4 regions of the Cronobacter dublinensis subsp. dublinensis LMG 23823 genome follow, and region 4 is predicted to be linked to each of the others. Evidence: predicted binding sites of a transcription regulator. Region 4 holds the regulator's gene; each other region holds the start of a gene.

Region 1 (5,717 bases), 490 kb from region 4:
GGATTCATGTTTTTCAGGTCGCCTTTACGCTCGCCCAGCGCCTGCATCACAGAACCCTGGTGCTGCTCTTCAACGTCCAGCGTCACGTTTTCGAACGGCTCTTGTTTACGGCCGTCGATTTCGCGGAAGATAACTTTCGGACGGGAAACCGCCAGTTCGAAACCTTCACGACGCATGTTCTCGATAAGAACAGACAGGTGCAGTTCACCACGGCCAGAAACGCGGAACGCATCAGCGTCCTCGGTCTCTTCAACGCGCAGCGCAACGTTGTGCACCAGCTCTTTGTTCAGACGGTCAAGGATCTGACGAGAGGTAACGTATTTACCTTCTTTACCGCAGAACGGCGAGGTGTTGACGTTGAAGTACATAGAAACGGTCGGCTCGTCAACGGACAGCGCCGGCAGCGCTTCGACATTCTGCGGGTCGCAGATTGTGTCGGAGATGTTCAGCTCGCCAAGACCGGTGATAGCAATAATATCGCCTGCTTCCGCCAGATCGGTATCGATACGCTCCAGACCGAGGTGGCCCAGCACTTTACCGACTTTACCGTTACGGGTTTTGCCTTCGCTATCAATGATAGTGACCTGCTGGTTCGGCTTCACTTTACCGCGTTTGATGCGACCGATACCGATGACGCCAACGTAGTTGTTGTAGTCCAGCTGGGAGATCTGCATCTGCAGCGGGCCGTCGAGGTCGACGTCCGGTGCCGGTACATGGTCGACAATCGCCTGGTACAGCGGGGTCATGTCTTCCGCCATGTCAGAGTGATCCAGACCCGCGATACCGTTCAGCGCAGACGCGTAAACGATAGGGAAGTCCAGCTGCTCGTCGGTCGCGTCGAGGTTCACGAATAGGTCGAACACCTGATCCACAACCCAGTCAGGACGCGCGCCCGGACGGTCAACTTTGTTGATAACCACGATAGGTTTCAGGCCATGGGCAAATGCTTTCTTGGTCACGAAGCGCGTCTGCGGCATCGGGCCGTCAAAAGCATCAACCACCAGCAGCACGGAATCAACCATGGACATGACACGTTCAACTTCACCACCGAAGTCGGCGTGCCCAGGGGTATCAACGATGTTGATACGGTAATCATTCCATTTGATCGCGGTGTTTTTCGCGAGGATGGTAATCCCACGCTCTTTCTCCAAATCGTTGGAGTCCATCACGCGCTCTTGAGTTTCAGCACGTTCGTCGAACGTACCGGATTGCTGCAGCAGCTTGTCAACCAGGGTCGTTTTACCATGGTCAACGTGCGCAATGATGGCGATGTTACGCAATTTTTCGATCACAACTTTGCCTCAGGCATTAGAAATAGCGCGTTATTGTACACGTATTAATCGAAGGACTAAACAGGATCACAATCATCTGACGCAAACAAGTATTGTCGCCAGGCTTTGTGATCCTTTTCACGCAGCGGTAAAAGGGCTATTAAACGTAAATTGCACCAACACAGTGCTTGTTTTTTACACACAGGCACTATATTGGTGCAATCTGTCCATTCTGGTGCAGCCCTTTTGCACTATGACGCGCATCATAGCGCCTTTTTAGGGGGATTTGAAAGTTGGCACAGATTTCGCTTTAAAGATTTCAGGGCGGCGACGCCAATTTTAATAAGTACTGAATACCTCGTTACCACGACGACAATGACAAATCCGGGAGAGTTAAGTATGTCCGCTGAACACGTTCTGACGATGCTGAATGAACATGAAGTGAAGTTTGTGGATCTGCGCTTCACTGACACGAAAGGTAAAGAACAGCACGTCACCATCCCAGCCCACCAGGTGAACGCCGACTTCTTTGAAGAAGGTAAAATGTTCGATGGTTCCTCCATCGGTGGCTGGAAAGGCATCAATGAATCTGACATGGTGCTGATGCCGGACGCCTCCACCGCTGTCATTGACCCGTTCTACGAAGAACCGACCCTGATTATTCGTTGCGATATCCTTGAGCCGGGCACCATGCAGGGCTACGATCGCGACCCGCGTTCCATCGCCAAACGTGCGGAAGAGTACCTGCGCTCCACCGGCATCGCCGACACCGTGCTGTTCGGGCCGGAACCTGAGTTCTTCCTGTTTGACGACATCCGCTTTGGCAGCTCCATCTCCGGCTCCCATGTCGCGATTGACGACATCGAAGGCGCGTGGAACTCCTCCACCAAATATGAAGGCGGCAACAAAGGCCACCGTCCGGGCGTGAAAGGCGGTTACTTCCCGGTTCCGCCGGTTGACTCTTCTCAGGACATCCGTTCCGTGATGTGTCTGACCATGGAAGAGATGGGCCTGGTGGTTGAAGCTCACCACCACGAAGTTGCTACCGCAGGTCAGAACGAAGTGGCCACCCGCTTCAACACCATGACCAAAAAAGCGGACGAAATTCAGATCTACAAATATGTCGTGCATAACGTCGCGCACCGCTTCGGCAAAACCGCGACCTTCATGCCGAAACCGATGTTTGGCGATAACGGCTCTGGCATGCACTGCCACATGTCCCTGTCTAAAGGCGGCACCAACCTGTTCTCCGGCGACAAATATGCTGGTCTGTCTGAGCAGGCGCTGTATTACATCGGCGGCGTTATCAAACACGCGAAAGCCATCAACGCGCTGTCCAACCCGACCACCAACTCCTACAAGCGTCTGGTCCCGGGCTACGAAGCGCCGGTGATGCTGGCTTACTCCGCGCGTAACCGCTCTGCGTCTATCCGTATCCCGGTTGTCGCCTCTCCGAAAGCGCGTCGTATCGAAGTGCGCTTCCCGGACCCGGCCGCTAACCCGTACCTGTGCTTCGCGGCCCTGCTGATGGCTGGTCTTGACGGTATCAAGAACAAGATCCACCCGGGCGAAGCGATGGACAAAAACCTGTATGACCTGCCGCCGGAAGAAGCGAAAGAGATCCCGCAGGTTGCTGGCTCTCTGGAAGAAGCCCTGCAGGCGCTGGATCAGGACCGCGAGTTCCTGACCGCAGGCGGCGTATTCACCGACGACGCCATCGACGCTTACATCGCGCTGCGTATCGAAGAGAACGACCGCGTTCGCATGACGCCGCACCCGGTAGAGTTCGAACTGTACTACAGCGTGTAATGCTTTTTTGAAGTTGATAGCCAACGGATTTCAGGTTGTCGCCACTGCGTGAAATCCGTCACTGTTTTTTTGTTGCCGTGGAAACTTTAGCCCATCTTCGGATGGGCTTTTTTCACCACCCGAAACCGGTTTTAACGCCTTTTTCATCGTTAAAACGCTATAATGCACTAAAATGGTGCAAAAACCTGGGGGACTGCTGGATGGCAACAGGCACGCTGCCCGATGCTGGGCAGATCCTTAACGCATTAATCAATAGCATTCTGCTGGTCGATGACGACCTGGCGGTGCATTACGCCAACCCGGCGGCGCAGCAACTGCTCGCGCAAAGTTCACGTAAGCTTTATGGCACGCCGTTACCAGAGCTTCTGAGTTATTTTTCCCTGAATATCAGCCTGATGCAGGAAAGCCTGAACGCGGGCCAGGGGTTTACGGATAACGAAGTGACGCTGGTCATCGATGGTCGCTCGCACATTCTTTCCCTGACGGCGCAACGTCTGCCGGATGGCCTGATCCTGCTGGAAATGGCCCCGATGGACAATCAGCGACGTTTAAGCCAGGAACAACTTCAGCATGCCCAGCAGGTCGCGGCGCGCGATCTGGTGCGCGGGCTGGCGCATGAAATCAAAAACCCGCTTGGCGGCCTGCGCGGCGCAGCGCAGCTGCTCGCCCGCGCGTTGCCCGACCCGTCGCTGACCGAATACACGAAAGTGATTATCGAACAGGCCGACCGCCTGCGTAACCTGGTGGACCGTCTGTTAGGGCCGCAGCAGCCGGGCATGCACGTCACCGAGAGCATTCATAAAGTCGCCGAGCGCGTGGTGAAGCTGGTGTCGATGGAGCTGCCGGAGAACGTCACGCTGGTACGCGACTACGACCCAAGCCTGCCGGAATTTACCCATGATCCTGATCAGATAGAGCAGGTGCTGCTGAATATCGTGCGTAACGCCCTTCAGGCGCTGGGCGACGAAGGTGGCGAAATCACCCTGCGTACCCGTACCGCGTTTCAGCTGACGCTGCACGGCGTGCGTTACCGCCTGGCGGCGCGCATCGACGTGGAAGACAACGGGCCGGGCATTCCGGCGCACCTGCAGGATACGCTGTTTTACCCGATGGTCAGCGGCCGCGAAGGCGGCACCGGGCTGGGGCTTTCCATCGCCCGCAACCTAATCGATCAGCATTCGGGAAAAATCGAATTTAACAGTTGGCCAGGCCATACCGAATTTTCGGTTTTCCTGCCCATTCGGAAATAGAGGTGATTATGCAACGAGGGATTGTCTGGATCGTCGATGACGATAGCTCCATTCGCTGGGTGCTTGAGCGCGCGCTCACCGGAGCAGGCTTAAGCTGCACCACCTTTGAAAGCGGTAACGAGGTGCTGGACGCGCTGAGCACCAAAACCCCGGACGTGCTGCTGTCGGATATCCGTATGCCGGGCATGGACGGCCTGACGCTGCTCAAACAGATTAAACAGCGCCACCCGATGCTTCCGGTCATCATTATGACCGCGCATTCGGATCTCGACGCCGCGGTCAGCGCCTATCAGCAGGGCGCGTTTGATTATCTGCCGAAGCCGTTTGATATCGACGAGGCGGTGGCGCTCGTCGAGCGCGCCATTAGCCATTATCAGGAGCAGCAACAGCCGCGCAGCGCGCAGGTATTCGGCCCGACCACCGATATCATCGGCGAAGCGCCGGCGATGCAGGATGTGTTTCGCATTATCGGGCGTCTCTCGCGCTCCTCCATCAGCGTGTTGATTAACGGCGAGTCGGGCACCGGTAAAGAGCTGGTGGCGCACGCGCTGCACCGCCACAGCCCGCGCGTCAAAGCGCCGTTTATCGCGCTGAATATGGCGGCCATTCCCAAAGACCTTATCGAATCGGAGCTGTTCGGCCATGAAAAAGGCGCGTTCACCGGCGCCAACCAGATTCGCCAGGGCCGTTTCGAACAGGCCGACGGCGGCACGCTGTTTCTCGATGAGATAGGCGATATGCCGCTCGACGTGCAAACCCGCCTGCTGCGCGTACTGGCGGACGGTCAGTTTTACCGCGTCGGCGGCTATGCGCCGGTCAAAGTGGACGTGCGCATTATCGCAGCGACGCACCAGAATCTGGAGCTGCGCGTACAGGAGGGGAAATTCCGCGAGGATCTATTCCATCGCCTGAACGTTATCCGCGTGCATCTGCCGCCGCTGCGCGAGCGCCGCGAGGATATTCCGCGCCTGGCGCGTCATTTCCTGCAGGTGGCGGCGCGCGAGCTGGGCGTGGAAGCCAAACTGCTGCATCCGGAAACCGAAGCCGCGTTGACGCGCCTCGCGTGGCCCGGCAACGTGCGTCAGCTGGAAAACACCTGCCGCTGGCTGACGGTGATGGCCGCAGGCCAGGAAGTATTGATTCAGGACTTGCCCGCCGAGCTGTTTGAGACCAGCGTGCCGGACGCGCCATCGCAAACCCTGCCGGAGAGCTGGGCGACGTTGCTGGCGCAGTGGGCCGACCGGGCGCTGCGTTCCGGTCATCAAAACCTGTTGTCCGAAGCGCAGCCGGAGATGGAGCGCACGCTTTTGACCACGGCGCTGCGTCATACGCAGGGGCATAAACAGGAAGCCGCGCGCCTGCTGGGCTGGGGCCGCAACACCCTGAC
Region 2 (5,717 bases), 680 kb from region 4:
ACTGACAGGAGCCCCCCATGCACAACCACGACACCTTCCCACAACGCGTTTACCAGATTGTCGCCGCGATCCCCGAAGGGTGCGTCACAACCTATGGCGAAGTGGCAAGGCTTGCAGGTTCGCCGCGAGCGGCGCGTCAGGTGGGCGGCGTGTTAAAGCGTTTACCGGAGGGCAGCGTTTTACCGTGGCATCGCGTGGTGAACCGGCGTGGGGAAATTTCACTGACCGGGCCAGATTTACAGCGTCAGCGCCAGGCGTTGATAGCAGAAGGCGTGCAGGTATCCGGGAAAGGAGAAATCGATTTGTCGCGCTACGGGTGGCGCTACTAAAAAGCGCCTCCGAAGAGGCGCTGTGGCAGGCTTAGTACGTGGTCGGCGCCGGAACGGAGGAGGACGGCGTGACCTGCGTCGGTGAGGTGGACGGTACGGTCGTGACCGCGCCGCCGCCAGACTGTACCGGCACGGCGGTCTGCTGCACCGGCACCAGCGTCAGGTCGATTTTCTTGCCGCCGTCGTTCACCGCTGGCTGTACGCGGTCGGTGATAAACACCAGCTTGTCTTTCACGGTGATCGCGGCACTCAGCAGAATGCGGGCATTCGGCTGAACGTCGGACGGATTAAACGGCAGTACAAAGCTGAACGGCGCCTGTTTACCTTCGGTACGCACCACTTTCTGCGAAATCACTTTAGACGGCGCGTTCGCCTGCGTGGCGTCCGACAGCGTCACGGTCAGCACCGCATCCGGCGGCAGAGCCACTTTCTGGCGGATCCAGACGGTCCCGGAGACATTTGGCTGCTTAATCACTGGTTTTGTTGCGACGCCAGACGTGTTCGGGTTCGGCGCGGGCACGGCGATATCAGCACTTTTATCCTGTGCGCAACCTGCCAGCGCAACGGCAACAGCTAAACCACTTAACATGTGCACGAGTTTCATAGCGTTCTCCTTATTTTCGATGCACCAGTAAGCGCCAGGCACTCACCAGCGTGAGCTCTCACAACATGCTTGTCGTGCTAAGTGTGGCACATATCACTAATTTTCGCCTGGAAACGGGCCGCTATTAAGATTATTGAACCCCTCTGACCAGTTGTCTTTCTGCGTTATAATCGAAATATATTATTCGCACAGCTGTGCATTTCCCCGTATCAGAGGACCCTTTATGAGTCAGGCGCTGAGCAACTTACTGGCGTTATTAAATCTGGAAAAAATTGAAGAAGGGCTCTTTCGCGGACAAAGCGAAGATCTCGGGTTACGGCAGGTGTTTGGCGGCCAGGTGGTCGGCCAGGCGCTTTACGCCGCCAAAGCGACGGTGCCGGAAGAACGTCTGGTGCACTCTTTTCACAGCTATTTTCTGCGCCCCGGCGACAGCCAGAAGCCCATCGTGTATGACGTGGAAGTGCTGCGCGACGGCAACAGTTTCAGCGCGCGGCGCGTGGCGGCTATCCAGCACGGCAAGCCGATTTTCTACATGACCGCCTCGTTCCAGGCCCCGGAAGGCGGTTTCGAGCATCAGAAAACCATGCCCTCTGCGCCCTCGCCCGACGGCCTGAAATCAGAAACGGACATCGCCCGCTCACTGGCGCACCTGCTGCCGCCGCAGGCGAAGGAGAAGTTTTTGTGCGACAAGCCGCTGGAAATTCGCCCGGTGGAGTTTCATAACCCGCTGAAAGGCCATGTGGCGAAGCCGGAGCGTCAGGTGTGGCTGCGCGCCAACGGCCAGATGCCGGACGATATCCGGGTGCATCAGTCGCTGCTCGGTTACGCGTCGGATTTCAATTTCCTGCCGGTGGCGTTACAGCCGCACGGCGTCGGTTTCCTTGAGCCGGGGATGCAGGTGGCGACCATCGACCATTCGATGTGGTTCCACCGCCCGGTCGATATGAACGCGTGGCTGCTTTACAGCGTCGAGAGTACGTCCGCCTCCAGCGCCCGCGGCTTTGTGCGCGGCGAGTTTTATACGCAGGACGGCGTGCTTGTCGCCTCGACCGTGCAGGAAGGCGTGATGAGAAAGCGCGGGTAAGGGCCCTTTGGACGGCGGGTGCGCTGACGCTTAGCCGCCCTACGAATCCCCTCCTGCGAAACCCGCCCCGGGTGAGATGTTCCGGGCTGTAGGGTAGGTTAGCGTGAGCGCACCCACCATTGCCCCTCCCCCATAAAAAAACCTCCCGCATGCGGGAGGTTTTTTATGCTCAGGAGATAACACACTATCAGGCGTTGTAGGCGTTCTCGCCGTGACTGTTCACATCCAGACCTTCGCGCTCCTGCTCTTCGGAGACGCGCAGCCCAACGGTCAGGTCCGCCACTTTGTAGGCGATAAACGCCACCACGCCGGACCACACCACGGTAATGGCGATGCTCTCAAGCTGCACCAGCACCTGATGCCCCATCGTCACGCCTTCGGCAAACCCTACGCCGCCGAGCGATGAAGAGGCGAAGATACCGGTCAGGATGCAACCCACGATACCGCAGACGCCATGCACGCCGAACACATCGCATGGGTCGTCAACGCGCAGCCAGCGTTTGAGCATGGTCACGCCCCACAGGCCCGCAAGCCCCGCCGCGATACCGACAATCAGCGAGCCGCCGACGCCGATGTAACCGCACGCAGGCGTCACGCCGACCAGCCCGGCGATAGCGCCGGAACAGGCGCCCAGCAAAGAAGGTTTGCCGCGCAGCGCCCATTCGCCAAACACCCAGGCGAGGATCGCCGCCGCCGTCGCGACCACGGTATTCACAAAGGCCAGACCGGCGATTTCATTCGCGGCGCTGGCGGAGCCGGCGTTAAAGCCGAACCAACCGAAATAGAGAATAGCGGTGCCGGTAAAGACCATCGGCAGGTTATGCGGTTTGAACGCCTCTTTGCCGAAGCCCACACGTTTGCCGACCAGATACGCGCCCACCAGGCCCGCGACCGCGGCGTTAATGTGCACCACGGTGCCGCCCGCGAAATCCAGCGCGCCGTGAGAAGCCAGCAGGCCGCCGCCCCACACCATGTGCGCGATAGGCACATAGGAGAACGTGAGCCACACCGCCACGAAAATCACCACCGCCGAGAAGCGGATACGTTCCGCCAGCGCGCCGACGATAAGCCCGACGGTAATGCACGCGAAGGAGCCCTGGAACGCGACGTGGATATACTGATAGAAGCTGCCCATCAGGTCCGTGATCTTGATGCCCTTGAGCAGCAGCCAGTCGAGGTTGCCAAAGAAGCTGCCGCCCGCACCGAAGGCCAGCGAGTAGCCGTACACCACCCAGAGCACGCAGACCAGCGCGAAAGCGACGGAGATCTGGGTCAGCATCGAGAGCACGTTTTTCGCGCGGATCAGACCGCCGTAAAAGAGTGCAAGGCCGGGGATCGTCATAAAAAGCACCAGCGCGGTGCTGAGCATCATAAAGGCGTTATCGGCTTTATCCGCCACCGCCGGCGCCGCCAGGGCAAAACCGGGCAGCAACGCAAGCAGGCCGAAACCAGATTTGAGGGCTGTGTGTTTCATCTTTTCCATTCCTGTTACGGTTGGCCAGAAATCAGAGTGCCGCTTCGTCGGCTTCGCCGGTACGAATACGAATCACGCGTTGCAGTTCGGCGACGAAAATTTTGCCGTCGCCAATTTTACCGGTCCACGCGGCTTTGCTGACCACATCGATCACTTCATCCAGCTGATCGTCGGCGATCGCCACGTCGATTTTTACTTTGGGCAGGAAATTCACGCTGTACTCGGCGCCGCGGTAAAGCTCGGCATGGCCCTTCTGGCGCCCGAACCCTTTCACCTCAGTGACGGTCAGGCCCTGAATGCCAATGGTGGAGAGTGCTTCACGCACGTCTTCCAGTTTGAACGGTTTGATTACCACGGTAACCAGCTTCATAGATCCCCTCCAGTCAGAATTGGGTAATGCGGCAGCGATGATAATTGGGTAAAGCAAGCGGCGTGCCAGGAATCAAAAAGCGTGCGGCGACGGCGGGAATGGGGGTAAGGAAGCGCAGCCCAGGCCAGCGGGCGCACGCCAGAAAGCAAAAACGCACCATGCCAGTGCAGGGTGCGTTACATTTTTGCACCACTAACGGGGAGTGTTAGCGGAATGCGTTGTTTTGGTGCATCAGGCGCTGAGTGACTCCTCCTGCGCGGCGGCCTGAAGCTCTTCGCCCGCCAGCTGCAGCTGATACATCTGCCAGTAACGGCCGCGCGCCTCAAGCAACGCCTGATGACTGCCACGCTCCACCGCCTGGCCGCGATGCAGCACCAGAATGGTGTCCGCCTCGACGATCGTCGAAAGACGGTGCGCTATCACCACCAGCGTCGTGTGCTGGCGAATAGCCGCGAGCGCCTGCTGAATCGCCTGCTCGGTGCCGGAGTCGATATTGGCGGTCGCCTCATCAAGAATGAGAATCTGCGGCGCGTCCACCAGCACGCGGGCGAGCGCCAGCAGCTGCTTCTGCCCTACCGAGAGATTATTACCCTGCTCGCCAAGACGCGTGTAAATGCCGTCGCTCATGCCGCGCGCCAGCTCCGCCAGCTGCACGGTTTCGAGCACCGTCCAGACGCGCGCTTCGTCGATGTCGCGCCCGAGCGTCACGTTAGCGAAGAAGGAGTCGGCGAGCACCACCGGGTCCTGCTGCACCATCGCGACGCCCTTACGCAGCACGCCGTGGCTGAGCGAGGCGAGCGGGCGTCCATCCACGCGGATTTCGCCCGCCGTCAGCGGGTAATACCCCATCAGCAGGCTTGCCAGCGTACTTTTGCCGCTGCCGGTATGCCCGACCAGCGCCACAAAGTGGCGGGACGGCACGCAGAGCGAGATATCTTTGAGCACCAATTGATCGTCGCGATAGGCAAAAGAGACGTTATCCACCTCAATAGCCCCGCTCGCCAGCGGGCGCTCGTCCTGTCCGTAATCCTGACGCGGACGGTCCATCAGCTCGAAGACCCGCTCACCCGCCACCAGCGCCTGCTGCAAGATAGACTGTTGCGTCGTCAGCTCAATCAGCGGCTCGTTAAGGCGGCCCAGATAGCTGATAAAGGCATATAGTACGCCCACTTCAATCGTGCCGACGGACGTGAACCCGAACAGCATCAGCAGCCCACACAGTACCAGCGCGGAAAAGAGGCTCAGCAGCGGGCGCAGCAAAAAGCCGTCGAGGCGCAGCGTCTGCATGCGCGCCAGATAGTGCGAATGGCTGGCGGCGTTCATACGCTCGCCAAACCGCGACTGCTGGCGGAACTGCTGAATGACGTTCATGCCGCTGATGACTTCATTAAAGCCGTCGTTGATATCCGCAAGATACGTCCGCACCCGGCGCACAATCGGCGTGCTGTAGCGCTGATAAATGGTCATCACGATAAGCACCGCCGGGAAAATCGTGATGGCCACCAGCGCCATGCGCCAGTCAAGGCTGAACATCGCCACCAGCATCGCGCCGATAAGCGCGGCGCTGCGCAGCACCGTCGCCACCACGGTGACGTAAAGATCGCGGATCACTTCAGTATCGTTGGTGACGCGCGAAATCAGCTGCCCCACCGGCTGGGTGTCGAACGCGCTGAGCGGCTGGCGCAGCGCGGCGTCCATCACATCGGTACGCAACTGTTGCACCACGCCGACCGCCGCCTGGTTAAACAGCAACGCCTGCCAGTAGTGCAGCCCCGCGGCGAGGATTTGCAGCAGCACATATGCGAACGCGAGCCCCGCCACGAGCCCCAGCGGCAGCTGGTTTTTCGCGACAAGAT
Region 3 (5,717 bases), 850 kb from region 4:
TAAATTTCCAGAGCTGTATTCAAGAGTTGAAAGGATCTTACCCTCTATTCTAGACAAATCCCCCTTTGATTGACAGCATCAGCAACGAATCACAGGGATTAGAGAGCGGCGTCTGGCGAGGGATAGCGCGATGTCACCAACGGAGATTTGGTTACGCCTGATGGCGGTTTACAGCCTGAGCGGTGAAATAATGGTGCAGGCATTTCAGCGTCTGCAAAACAGGCGGGAGGATCCTGCGGATGCATTGCGCCTGGCGGGGCTGAATGCAAAGCAACGAACACTGTTTTTCAGTTATCCCGCCGCGAAGCTTGATGCGGTTCTGCGCTGGCTTGAAATACCGGGGCATCATCTGCTCACGGCCCTTTCTCCGGCTTATCCGCTCCCTTTACGTGCGATTGAGTGGTTTCCCGGCGCGCTGCTGGTGGCGGGCGACCCAACAGTACTGACCAGACCGCAGATGGCCGTGGTGGGCAGTCGTCATCACTCCTGGTACGGCGAGCACTGGGGGAGCAAGCTTTGTTATGCGCTCGCGGAAGCCGGCCTGACGTTAACCAGCGGTCTTGCGCTGGGTATTGATGCCGTCGCGCATCGCAGTGCGCTGCGGGCTCAGGGGAAAACGATCGCAGTGCTGGGCAACGGCCTGACGCAGGTCTACCCGGCTCGCCACCGTAAACTGGCGGAGGAGATTATTGCGCAAGGCGGCGCCGTCATCTCGGAGTTCCCTTTCGAAGCACAGCCCCGTCCGGCCAATTTCCCCAGACGTAACCGTATTATCAGCGGGTTAAGCTTTGGCGTGCTGGTGGTCGAGGCAGCGCTGCGCAGCGGCTCGCTCGTTACCGCCCGGTGCGCGCTGGAGCAAGGGCGTGAAGTTTTCGCTCTGCCCGGCCCCATCGGTAATCCGGGATGTGAAGGGCCGCACTGGCTGATTCAGCAAGGCGCGATAGCCGTTACGCATCCTCAGGACATTATCGATTATTTACAAAACGAGCTGCCCTGGCTCAACGCGGCGAATTATTCACCGGATCAAGAGGAAGGTGCATTGCCATTTCCCGAGCTGTTGGCTAACGTAGGAGATGAGGTTACACCTGTTGACGTCGTCGCTGAACGTGCCGGCCAACCTGTGCCATTGACAGTAGCCCAGCTACTCGAACTGGAGTTAGCAGGATGGATCGCAGCTGTACCCGGCGGCTATGTCCGAGTGAGGAGGGCAGGCCATGTTCGACGTACTAATGTATTTGTTTGAAACCTATATCCATAACGAAGCTGAGATGCGCGTTGACCAGGATAAGCTGACGCGGGACCTGACGGATGCGGGTTTTGATCAGGAAGATATCTTTAATGCGCTGTTATGGCTGGAAAAGCTGGCGGATTATCAGGATGGTCTTTCCGCGCCGATGCAACTGGCTTCGGATCCACTCTCGATGCGTATTTATACCGCAGAAGAGTGCCAGCGGCTGGACGCCAGCTGTCGGGGGTTCCTGCTGTTTCTGGAACAAATTCAGGTGCTGAATCTCGAAACTCGTGAAATGGTTATTGAGCGCGTCATGGCGCTGGATACCGCCGAGTTTGATTTAGAAGATTTAAAGTGGGTCATCCTGATGGTGCTTTTCAACATTCCCGGATGTGAAAATGCCTATCAACAAATGGAAGAACTGCTCTTTGAAGTGAATGACGGTATGCTGCACTGATATTTTCAGTGCAGTGGTGAATTATGGCAAGGTCAGCACTCTTTTCAGTGCCCAAACACGAGCCCTGCCCAAAATGCGGGGCTGAACTTCTTATCCGTTCCGGGAAGCATGGTCCTTTCCTGGGATGTTCGCATTATCCTGAATGTGATTACGTCCGTCCGCTAAAAGGGCAGGCGGATGGTCACATTGTCAAAGTGCTGGATGGCCAGCAATGTCCGGTATGCGATGCAACGCTGGTGCTCCGCCAGGGACGCTTTGGCATGTTTATCGGTTGCAGCCGCTACCCTGAGTGTGAGCATACCGAGCAGATCGACAAACCTGATGACACCGCCCTGCAATGCCCTCAGTGCAGCACCGGCAATCTGGTTCAGCGGCGTTCGCGCTTTGGCAAAACCTTTTATTCCTGCGATCGCTACCCGGAGTGCCAGTTTGTGATTAATTTCAAACCGGTGGCTGGCGAGTGCCCGGAATGCCATTATCCCCTCCTTATAGAGAAGAAAACCGCACAGGGCGTAAAGCGCTTTTGTGCCAGTAAACAATGTGGAAAGCCGGTAACGGCGGAATCAGACCGTGAAGAATAACCAACCTGCGGACGCGATATCGCATGTCGTCGACGTCCTTAAAAATGAACATGTCATTGCTTACCCGACAGAAGCCGTATTTGGCGTAGGGTGCGATCCTGATAGCGAAACTGCTGTAAAGCGACTGCTTGAACTTAAGCAACGGCCCATGGAGAAAGGGCTTATTCTGATCGCGGCGAATTTTGAGCAACTGAAGCCTTATATAGATGATGAGGCGCTGACGCCAGAACAACGTGAGGCGGTCTTTGCCTGCTGGCCGGGCCCCGTGACGTTTGTCTTCCCGGCGAAGCCGTCAACGCCTCGCTGGCTGACTGGCCGTTTTGATTCGCTGGCGGTGCGCGTGACCAATCATCCGCAGGTTATCGCGCTCTGCGAAGCCTTTGGCAAACCATTGGTGTCGACCAGCGCCAATCTGTCCGGGCTGGAGCCGTGTCGTACGGCGCAGGAAGTCCTGGCGCAGTTTGGCGACGATTTCCCTGTGCTACATGGCGCAACGGGTGGACGGCAAAATCCGTCGGAGATCCGTGACGCGCTGACGGGTGAACTTTTCCGACAAGGTTAACGCATGGAAACTTACGCCGTTTTTGGCAATCCTGTCTCGCACAGCAAATCGCCGTTTATTCATCAGCAATTTGCCGCACAGCTGCAGATTGAGCATCCATATGGACGCGTGCTCGCGCCGCTCTATACGTTCGTGGAAACGCTGGAAGGCTTTTTCATGGCGGGAGGGAAAGGGGCCAACGTCACGGTGCCCTTCAAGGAACAGGCGTTTGCCCGTGCAGATGAGCTGACGGAAAGGGCGGCGCTGGCGGGAGCGGTCAATACGCTGAAGCGGCTCGATGATGGGCGTTTGCTTGGTGATAACACCGATGGTATCGGCCTGCTGAGCGATCTTGAACGCCTCGGTATGATCAAACCGCGCTACCGGATCCTTCTGACAGGCGCGGGTGGCGCAGCCAGAGGCGTCTTATTGCCGCTGCTTTCGTTAGATTGCGCAGTGACAATCACCAATCGCACTTTTGCGCGAGCGCAGGAACTGGCGAACCTGTTCAGCCATACCGGTAGCGTCAACGCCGTTGCGCTCCAGGATCTGGACGGTCACGTGTTCGATCTCATTATTAATGCGACGTCCAGCGGGATCAACGGTGACATACCGGCGCTCCCTGCTGCGCTGATAAATCAGACGGTTGGCTGCTACGACATGTTCTATCAAAAGGGACAGACGCCTTTTCTTTCATGGTGCGCAGCGCACGGCGCCACGCAGATGTCAGACGGCTTAGGAATGCTGGTGGGGCAGGCGGCGCATGCGGTGCTGCTCTGGCACGGCGTACTGCCGGAAGTGGAGCCCGTTATTGAAAAGCTTAAGCAGGAGCTGGCGCAATGAACCAGGCGATTCAGTTCCCCGATCGCGAGCACTGGGATGAACAGCGACAAGCCGTTTGCTTTCCGGCGCTGGTTAATGGCCTGGTGCTCACCTGCGCCATTCCTCAGCCTGTGCTGGTGGCGCGTTTCTCTGGCGAGTCGCCCGATGAATGGTTAGCCGCGTTCCGCGAGCATCGCTGGGATCTGGAAGAAAACGCTGAGCAGCTTATCGCCGCTCAGCAAGAAGATGCTCAGGGTTGGGTCTGGCTCTCCTGAGCCAGATATTCATCTTTCCACTTCACATAGTTATTGGCTGAATAGCGCAGCCCTTCCCGTTCAGCCTCTTTCAGAGGGCGGATCTGCTTTACCGGGCTACCGAGATAAAGGTACCCGCTTTCCAGCCGCTTATTTTGCGGCACCAGACTCCCGGCACCGATCATCACGTCGTCTTCTATAATGGCACCGTCGAGAACGATAGACCCCATCCCAACCAGCACGCGATTACCAATAGTGCAGCCGTGCAGCATCACCTTATGCCCGACGGTAACGTCTTCGCCAATAAGCAGCGGATTACCTTGCGGATTATAGGAGGACTTGTGAGTTACGTGCAGCACGCTGCCATCCTGAATGTTGGTGCGGGCACCGACGGAGACATAGTTTACGTCGCCCCGGATAACCACCAGAGGCCAGACCCCGACATCATCAGCCATTCTTACATCGCCAATCACCACGCTTGAGTTATCAACCATCACGCGCTGGCCGGTCTGGGGGAAGGTATTTTTATAAGGACGCAATACAGAAGACATGATCGCCTCGGTTTTTATCAATTGATAAGAAGACTTTGGTTGGATTTAAGGCGCTGCGCAAGCGTAAATGCGCGTATTCGTTGAGCAGATCGAGCGGGATCGCAGCAATGCGTGTGAAAAAACGACAGTTGAAAGAAAAGATCGAAAAAAGGGTTGTGCTGAAATCAGAGATCCCTATAATGCGCCTCCATCGAGACGGCAATGTGAAGCACTTCACGAAATAGTCGAAGCGATAAGAGAAAAACTCTGAAATTAAGGGTTGACTCTGAAAGAGGAAAGCGTAATATACGCCACCTCGCGACAGCAGGCTGAAAGCCGCGTCGCACCGCTCTTTAACAATTTATCAGACAATCTGTGTGGGCACTCGGGGCACTGATATCTTAACGTCTTCGGACGATAAATGATTATCAAGTCTCAAGTGAACAACAGTTAATTCATTACGAACTAACAGTTTAATTCTTTGAGCATCAAACTTTAATTGAAGAGTTTGATCATGGCTCAGATTGAACGCTGGCGGCAGGCCTAACACATGCAAGTCGGGCGGTAACAGGAATCAGCTTGCTGATTTGCTGACGAGCGGCGGACGGGTGAGTAATGTCTGGGAAACTGCCTGATGGAGGGGGATAACTACTGGAAACGGTAGCTAATACCGCATAACGTCTTCGGACCAAAGTGGGGGACCTTCGGGCCTCATGCCATCAGATGTGCCCAGATGGGATTAGCTAGTAGGTGGGGTAAAGGCTCACCTAGGCGACGATCCCTAGCTGGTCTGAGAGGATGACCAGCCACACTGGAACTGAGACACGGTCCAGACTCCTACGGGAGGCAGCAGTGGGGAATATTGCACAATGGGCGCAAGCCTGATGCAGCCATGCCGCGTGTATGAAGAAGGCCTTCGGGTTGTAAAGTACTTTCAGCGAGGAGGAAGGTGTTGTGGTTAATAACCACAGCAATTGACGTTACTCGCAGAAGAAGCACCGGCTAACTCCGTGCCAGCAGCCGCGGTAATACGGAGGGTGCAAGCGTTAATCGGAATTACTGGGCGTAAAGCGCACGCAGGCGGTTTGTTAAGTCAGATGTGAAATCCCCGGGCTCAACCTGGGAACTGCATTTGAAACTGGCAAGCTTGAGTCTCGTAGAGGGGGGTAGAATTCCAGGTGTAGCGGTGAAATGCGTAGAGATCTGGAGGAATACCGGTGGCGAAGGCGGCCCCCTGGACGAAGACTGACGCTCAGGTGCGAAAGCGTGGGGAGCAAACAGGATTAGATACCCTGGTAGTC
Region 4 (5,717 bases):
TAAGACACAACGCCCGAGTCAATTAACGCAGAGATTCAGGAGACGTTGACCACCCTGACACTAGCTTTGGGTTGCGCGATGCATTGACCAGTGCCCTTGAGCGCGACCGTGCAGATGCTGTCAACGACGCTGACTTTCTCAACGACATTATGATGCGCCAATTCACGCGTACGCACTCAACAATCACTGACATGGACGGTATTCTCGCACGCGAGAATTACCGGCACTGCACCTTCCATAGCTGCTGCCAGCTGGTCATATAGCCCGGGCTTAACAGAGCGCGGCGCAATGGCGCAGCACGCGCTGCGCTGAGAGTAGGGCGGTCAGTCTTCGTCAAAGCCTGCGTTAAACAGCGCGATGACGGCCGCCAGCGCTTCTTCTTCCTGCGGGCCGGTGGCCTCAATCTCAATATGGCCGCCCTGCGCGGAATCCAGCATCAGCAGCGCTATCACGCTGCTGGCTTCCGCCTCGGTGCCCGCTTCATTACGCAACAACACTTCCGCGTCAAAGCTCTGCACCAGTTCAAACAGCTTCATGGCCGGGCGGGCGTGCATCCCGAGCTTATTGGTGATTTCGACGGTCTGTTTTACGGTCATGATTTGCGTTTTTCCAGCGTACGATGGCGGGACTGAACGTTTTTGCCGCGCGAGCGGAAGTAATCCGCCAGCTGTTCGGCGATATAAACGGAGCGGTGTTTACCGCCAGTACAGCCGATGGCGACAGTCAGGTAGCTGCGGTTGTTGGTTTCCAGCATTGGTAGCCAGAGTTCCAGATAGCTACGCGTCTGGTAGATGAAGTTATGCACTTCAGTGTGCCGGTCGAGAAACGCCGCGACGGGCTTATCGAGGCCGGTCATCGGGCGCAGTTTCGGGTCCCAGTGCGGGTTTGGCAGAAAACGCACGTCGAAGACATAATCGGCGTCGATCGGAATGCCGTGCTTGAAGCCGAAGGATTCAAACACCATCGTGAGTTCACGCTCGCGCTTGCCGAGCAGTCGGGTGCGCAGCATTTCCGCCAGCTCATGCACCGACATTTCCGAGGTATCGACAATCAGATCCGCACGCGAGCGCAGCGGCTCCAGCAGATCGTTTTCTTCATCAATGGCGCTTTCCAGGGACAGGTTTTTGCTGGAGAGCGGATGCAAACGACGCGTATCGCTGTAGCGGCGAATCAGCGTGTTGCGATCGGCGTCGAGGAACAGCAGTTGCGGAGAGAACGCGTCCGGCAGGTTATTCATCGCCTGCTCAAACACCTCCGGGGATTCCGGCATATTGCGAACGTCAATGCTCACCGCGGCGGATATCTGCCTGTCAGAAAGCGTGCGCGCCAGCTCAGGCAGCAGCACAACAGGCAGGTTATCGACGCAGTAGAACCCCATATCTTCCAGCGCACGCAGGGCGACCGATTTCCCTGACCCTGAACGTCCGCTGACGATCATCAGAACCATCTGCTGTTTCTCCACACTTCAGACCGGTTAACCGGCGCTTCCTGGATTGTGCCTTTCGGCACGGTCATTCACTCTCTTCACTGGTTTCAGTGATTATCTGATAGAGCTCTTCATCGCTTTGCGCGGCGCGCAGACGACGGCAAATCGTTTTGTCCGCCAGCCTTTTGGCCACCAGCGACAGCGTATGCAGATGCGTTTTGGTTTGATCCGCCGGCACCAGCAGCGCGAAGAGTAAATCGACGGGCTGGTTATCGATGGCGTCAAAGGCAATCGGCGTTTCGAGCTGAACAAAAACGCCCACGGCGCGCAGCGTGTCTTCTTCAAGCTTGCCGTGCGGAATGGCGATGCCGTTGCCGATCCCGGTACTTCCCATCCGCTCGCGGGTAAGGATCGCTTCAAACACTACCTGCGGCGGCAGGCTGAGCTGCTTTGCCGCCAGCTCGCTGATAATTTCCAGGGCGCGTTTTTTACTCTGGCAATGTACGCCGCTACGGGTGCATTCCTGGTTTAATACATTGCTCAATGGCAGAGCGGAATCATTATTCATCATAATTTCACCTAAGCGTTTTCTGGTGCGACGGCCCGCCAGACGGGCCGGGCCGTCGATGTCCCAGCGAAACGCCCGGACAATTAATGTTGTTTCAGTTTATCTTTGTGTTTAGTGAGCTGCCGCGCCAGTTTATCAATCAAACCGTCGATGGCGGCGTACATATCCTGGCCTTCCGAACTGGCATGCAGCTCCCCGCCGTTCACATGCAGGGTGGCGTCGGCGATTTGCGTCACCTTTTCCACCTTCAGCACAATATAGACCTGATTAATCCTTTCGAAATACTGCTCCAGCTTGGCGAATTTCGTGGTGACAAACTCGCGCAGCGCTTCAGTGATTTCGACGTTATGTCCTGTGATGTTGAGCTGCATAGTGTCTTCCTTATCGGTTGGGTCAGACCAGCTGTTTGCGCTGGTTTGACGGCGGTATGGATAAAGACTCTCGATACTTCGCAACGGTACGGCGGGCCACCATGATCCCCTGATCGGACAGCATAGATGTCAGTTTGCTGTCGCTTAAGGGTTTCGCGGGGTTTTCCGCTGCAATCAACTTCTTCACCAGCGCCCGGATAGCCGTGGACGAGGCTTCGCCGCCGCCCTCGGTGTTCACGTGGCTTGAGAAGAAATACTTTAATTCGAAAATGCCGCGCGGGCTGTGCAGATATTTTTGCGTGGTGACGCGGGAGATGGTGGATTCATGCATCTCAACCGCCTGCGCGATATCCGCCAGCACCATCGGCTTCATAAACTCTTCGCCCTGCTCGAAGAACGCCTGCTGCTGTTCAACGATGCAGCGGCTGACGCGCAGCAGCGTGTCGTTACGGCTCTCCAGGCTTTTAATCAGCCATTTCGCCTCTTGCAGGTTGCTGCGGATGAACTGGTTGTCGGATTCGTTACGCGCGCTGTTGGACATCGCGGCGTACTGCTGATTGATTTTGAGCCGGGGAATGCTGTCGGAATTCAACTCCACCACCCAGCGGCCGTTATGCTTGCGCACTAACACGTCCGGGATGACATATTCCGGCTCGCCGGTCTGGATCGACTGGCCGGGACGCGGATCGAGCGACTGGATCAAATTGACCGCTTCTTTCAGCACATCTTCCTTCAGGCGCGTGACGCGCATCAGGCTGCGAAAGTCGTGATTGGCCAGCAGATCGAGGTGATCGCTGACTATCTGCCGCGCCTGCGCGAGAAAAGGCGTGTCGGCGCTGAACTGCGAAAGCTGGATCAACAGGCAGTCGCGCAGATCGCGGGCGGCGACGCCGACTGGATCGAAACGCTGCACGCGCTTGAGCACGGCTTCAATCTCTTCCGGGCCGATGTCGTCATCGTTATCGCCCATACCGTCGAGAATATCCTGCACCGAAACGGTGAGGTAGCCGGTGTCGTCCACCGCGTCGACAATCGCCGTGGCAATGGCGCGATCGGTGTCGGAAAAGGGCGTCAGCTGCACCTGCCACATCAGGTAGTCCTGAAGGCTCTGGGTGGTTTCGCCCTGATAGACCGGCAGTTCGTCGTCGATGTAGTCGGTGCCGGTGCCTGACGGCGTGCCGGCGGTGTAGATTTCGTCCCAGCTGGCGTCAAGCGGCAGCTCGTCCGGCATCTCTTTTTGCTCCAGCGCTTCGGCGGTATCGAGCCCTTCGCTGTCCGGTGTTTCCTGAGTGGCAATTTCGTCGTGAATGTCGGTTTGCTCAAGCAGGGGATTATTTTCCAGCGCCTGTTGCAACTCCTGCTGGAGCTCCAGCGTGGAGAGCTGCAACAAGCGAATGGCCTGCTGCAACTGCGGCGTCATGGCGAGCTGTTGGCTAAGCCTTAGTTGCAAACCTTGCTTCATATTCAGGGCAAAAATCCTCAGGTGTAAACGTCAAAAAGACCTGTTGCGGCGGGGCGCGCAGGGAGGCGCGCCGTTTCTGCCTGTTGCTCTACCCTATCAGAGTCTGAACTCTTCCCCAAGATATACGCGTTTAACCTGTTCATCCTGCAGAATATCGTCGGGGGTGCCGTGGGCGATAAGATGCCCCTGACTAACGATATAGGCGCGCTCGCACACCGCCAGCGTTTCACGTACGTTATGGTCGGTAATGAGTACGCCAAGGCCGCTGTCGCGCAGATGCTCGATAATGCGTTTGATATCGATAACCGAAATCGGGTCGACGCCCGCAAAAGGTTCGTCAAGCAGGATGAATTTCGGGTTCGCCGCCAGCGCGCGGGCGATCTCCACACGACGACGTTCGCCGCCGGAGAGCGACTGGCCGAGGCTGTCGCGCAGGTGGTCGATGTGAAACTCTTCCATCAGCTCTTTGGCGCGGTCTTCGCGCTGCTCGGTGCTGAGATCGTCGCGAATTTGCAGCACGGCCATCAGGTTGTCGTAGACGCTCAGGCGGCGGAAAATCGACGCCTCCTGCGGCAGATAACCGATGCCGCGACGCGCGCGGGCGTGCAGCGGCAGCAGGCTGATGTCTTCGTCATCAATGATGATATTGCCCGCGTCGCGCTGCACAATGCCCACGACCATGTAGAAGGTGGTGGTTTTACCCGCGCCGTTCGGGCCCAGCAGGCCGACAATCTCGCCTGAGTTCACCGTCAGGCTGACATCTTCCACTACGCGGCGGCCCTTGTAGGCTTTCGCCAGGTGTTTCGCAATGAGTGTTGCCATAAGGGTTTAGTTACTCTTGTTCTGAGCTGGCGCCTGGGCGCTGCCGTCTTTATTTTGCAGCTGCGACGGTACCAGTACGGTGGTCACGCGTTTGCCTTTCTCGCTGAACGCCTGCATTTTCTGCTCTTTCACGAGATAGGTGATTTTGTCGCCTTTGATATTGCTGTCGAGCTGCTCAAGGTAGGCGTTGCCGGTCAGCACCACGAAGTCGTTTTGCAGCTCGTAGTGCATCGTCGAGGCATGGCCTTTAACCGGTTTGCCGTTGTCCTGCATCTGGAAGAACGTGGCCGGATTGCCGTAACCGTCAATCACCTCTTTGCCTTTCTCACCGCCGGGGCGCGTGACGACAACTTTGTCGGCGTTGATTTTAATCGTGCCCTGCGTCACGACGACATTACCGGTGAACGTCACCACATTGCCCTGCATATCCAGCGACTGCTGGTCAGATTCAATATGGATAGGCTGTTCGGTGTCGCCTGTCAGCGCGAACGCCGGGAAGCCTGCCGCCAGCAGCGTACTAGTCAGTACGAGATTAAGGCTGAGTTTGTTTATTCTGGATTTCATAGGAGGTTCTAACCTTTTCAATCAGCTCGGCATTTTTGCTGCGAAGGTTCCCGCGCATTTTCAGGCCGCTGGAATTAAAGCTGGTGCCGTAAAGAGTGACAAGCGTATCAGAGGTAACATCCTGGGTGACCAGGTTGATCTCCGCCTTGTCGGTCGTAATTTTGCGCAATTGCGAATCTGGCGTCAGCGCGTTCACTTCCACATGACCGGTCAGGTAGAGCATCCTGTCATTGGTCAGTTTGGCACGATCCGCTTTGACCGACCAGGTCGGCACTTTGTTGGTATCGAAGGTGGTCATTACCGGCTGCGTAAACCAGGAGACGCCGTCTTGCGAGAAATACTCGACGTGCTGCGCGATTAAGCGATAGTTCAGCGCGCCTTCCGGGCTGTAGACAACCGTGTTGGACTGCTCGCTCTGGTACGTCGGCTCGTTGTTATTTACCGTCAGCGGGCCGCTTTCATCCTGATCGGCCAGGTTAATGCCAATCAGCACCAGCGCGGCCA

Evidence for each region. Region 4 encodes sigma-54, which starts transcription at its own class of promoters, with help from an activator protein. Its sites were predicted from a motif close to GTTGGCACANNTTTCGCTNT; they were not measured.
Region 1: the regulator sigma-54 is predicted to act here: its motif matches at 1,564-1,583, upstream of glnA (glutamate--ammonia ligase).
Region 2: the regulator sigma-54 is predicted to act here: its motif matches at 3,912-3,931, upstream of glnK (P-II family nitrogen regulator).
Region 3: the regulator sigma-54 is predicted to act here: its motif matches at 4,713-4,732, upstream of AFK67_RS18635 (gamma carbonic anhydrase family protein).

What each region holds. Positions count from the first base shown of each region.
Region 1 is NZ_CP012266.1:4,392,836-4,398,552, forward strand. Features, by position in the region: gene typA (ribosome-dependent GTPase TypA) at 1-1,292, opposite strand, end outside; gene glnA (glutamate--ammonia ligase) at 1,671-3,080, shown strand; gene glnL (nitrogen regulation protein NR(II)) at 3,281-4,330, shown strand; gene glnG (nitrogen regulation protein NR(I)) at 4,339-5,717, shown strand, end outside.
Region 2 is NZ_CP012266.1:1,128,966-1,134,682, reverse strand. Features, by position in the region: gene AFK67_RS05195 (MGMT family protein) at 18-329, shown strand; gene AFK67_RS05190 (YbaY family lipoprotein) at 361-933, opposite strand; gene tesB (acyl-CoA thioesterase II) at 1,157-2,017, shown strand; gene amtB (ammonium transporter AmtB) at 2,205-3,491, opposite strand; gene glnK (P-II family nitrogen regulator) at 3,523-3,861, opposite strand; gene AFK67_RS05170 (SmdB family multidrug efflux ABC transporter permease/ATP-binding protein) at 4,093-5,717, opposite strand, start outside.
Region 3 is NZ_CP012266.1:4,033,500-4,039,216, reverse strand. Features, by position in the region: gene def (peptide deformylase) at 1-1, opposite strand, end outside; gene dprA (DNA-protecting protein DprA) at 131-1,243, shown strand; gene smg (DUF494 family protein Smg) at 1,215-1,688, shown strand; gene AFK67_RS22300 (DNA topoisomerase family protein) at 1,712-2,269, shown strand; gene tsaC (L-threonylcarbamoyladenylate synthase type 1 TsaC) at 2,259-2,831, shown strand; gene aroE (shikimate dehydrogenase) at 2,835-3,653, shown strand; gene AFK67_RS18640 (DUF1488 family protein) at 3,650-3,907, shown strand; gene AFK67_RS18635 (gamma carbonic anhydrase family protein) at 3,883-4,437, opposite strand; rRNA gene AFK67_RS18630 (16S ribosomal RNA) at 4,913-5,717, shown strand, end outside.
Region 4 is NZ_CP012266.1:449,358-455,074, forward strand. Features, by position in the region: gene npr (PTS phosphocarrier protein NPr) at 324-596, opposite strand; gene rapZ (RNase adapter RapZ) at 593-1,447, opposite strand; gene ptsN (PTS IIA-like nitrogen regulatory protein PtsN) at 1,512-1,997, opposite strand; gene hpf (ribosome hibernation promoting factor) at 2,078-2,365, opposite strand; gene rpoN (RNA polymerase factor sigma-54) at 2,388-3,827, opposite strand; gene lptB (LPS export ABC transporter ATP-binding protein) at 3,924-4,649, opposite strand; gene lptA (lipopolysaccharide ABC transporter substrate-binding protein LptA) at 4,656-5,213, opposite strand; gene lptC (LPS export ABC transporter periplasmic protein LptC) at 5,182-5,717, opposite strand, start outside.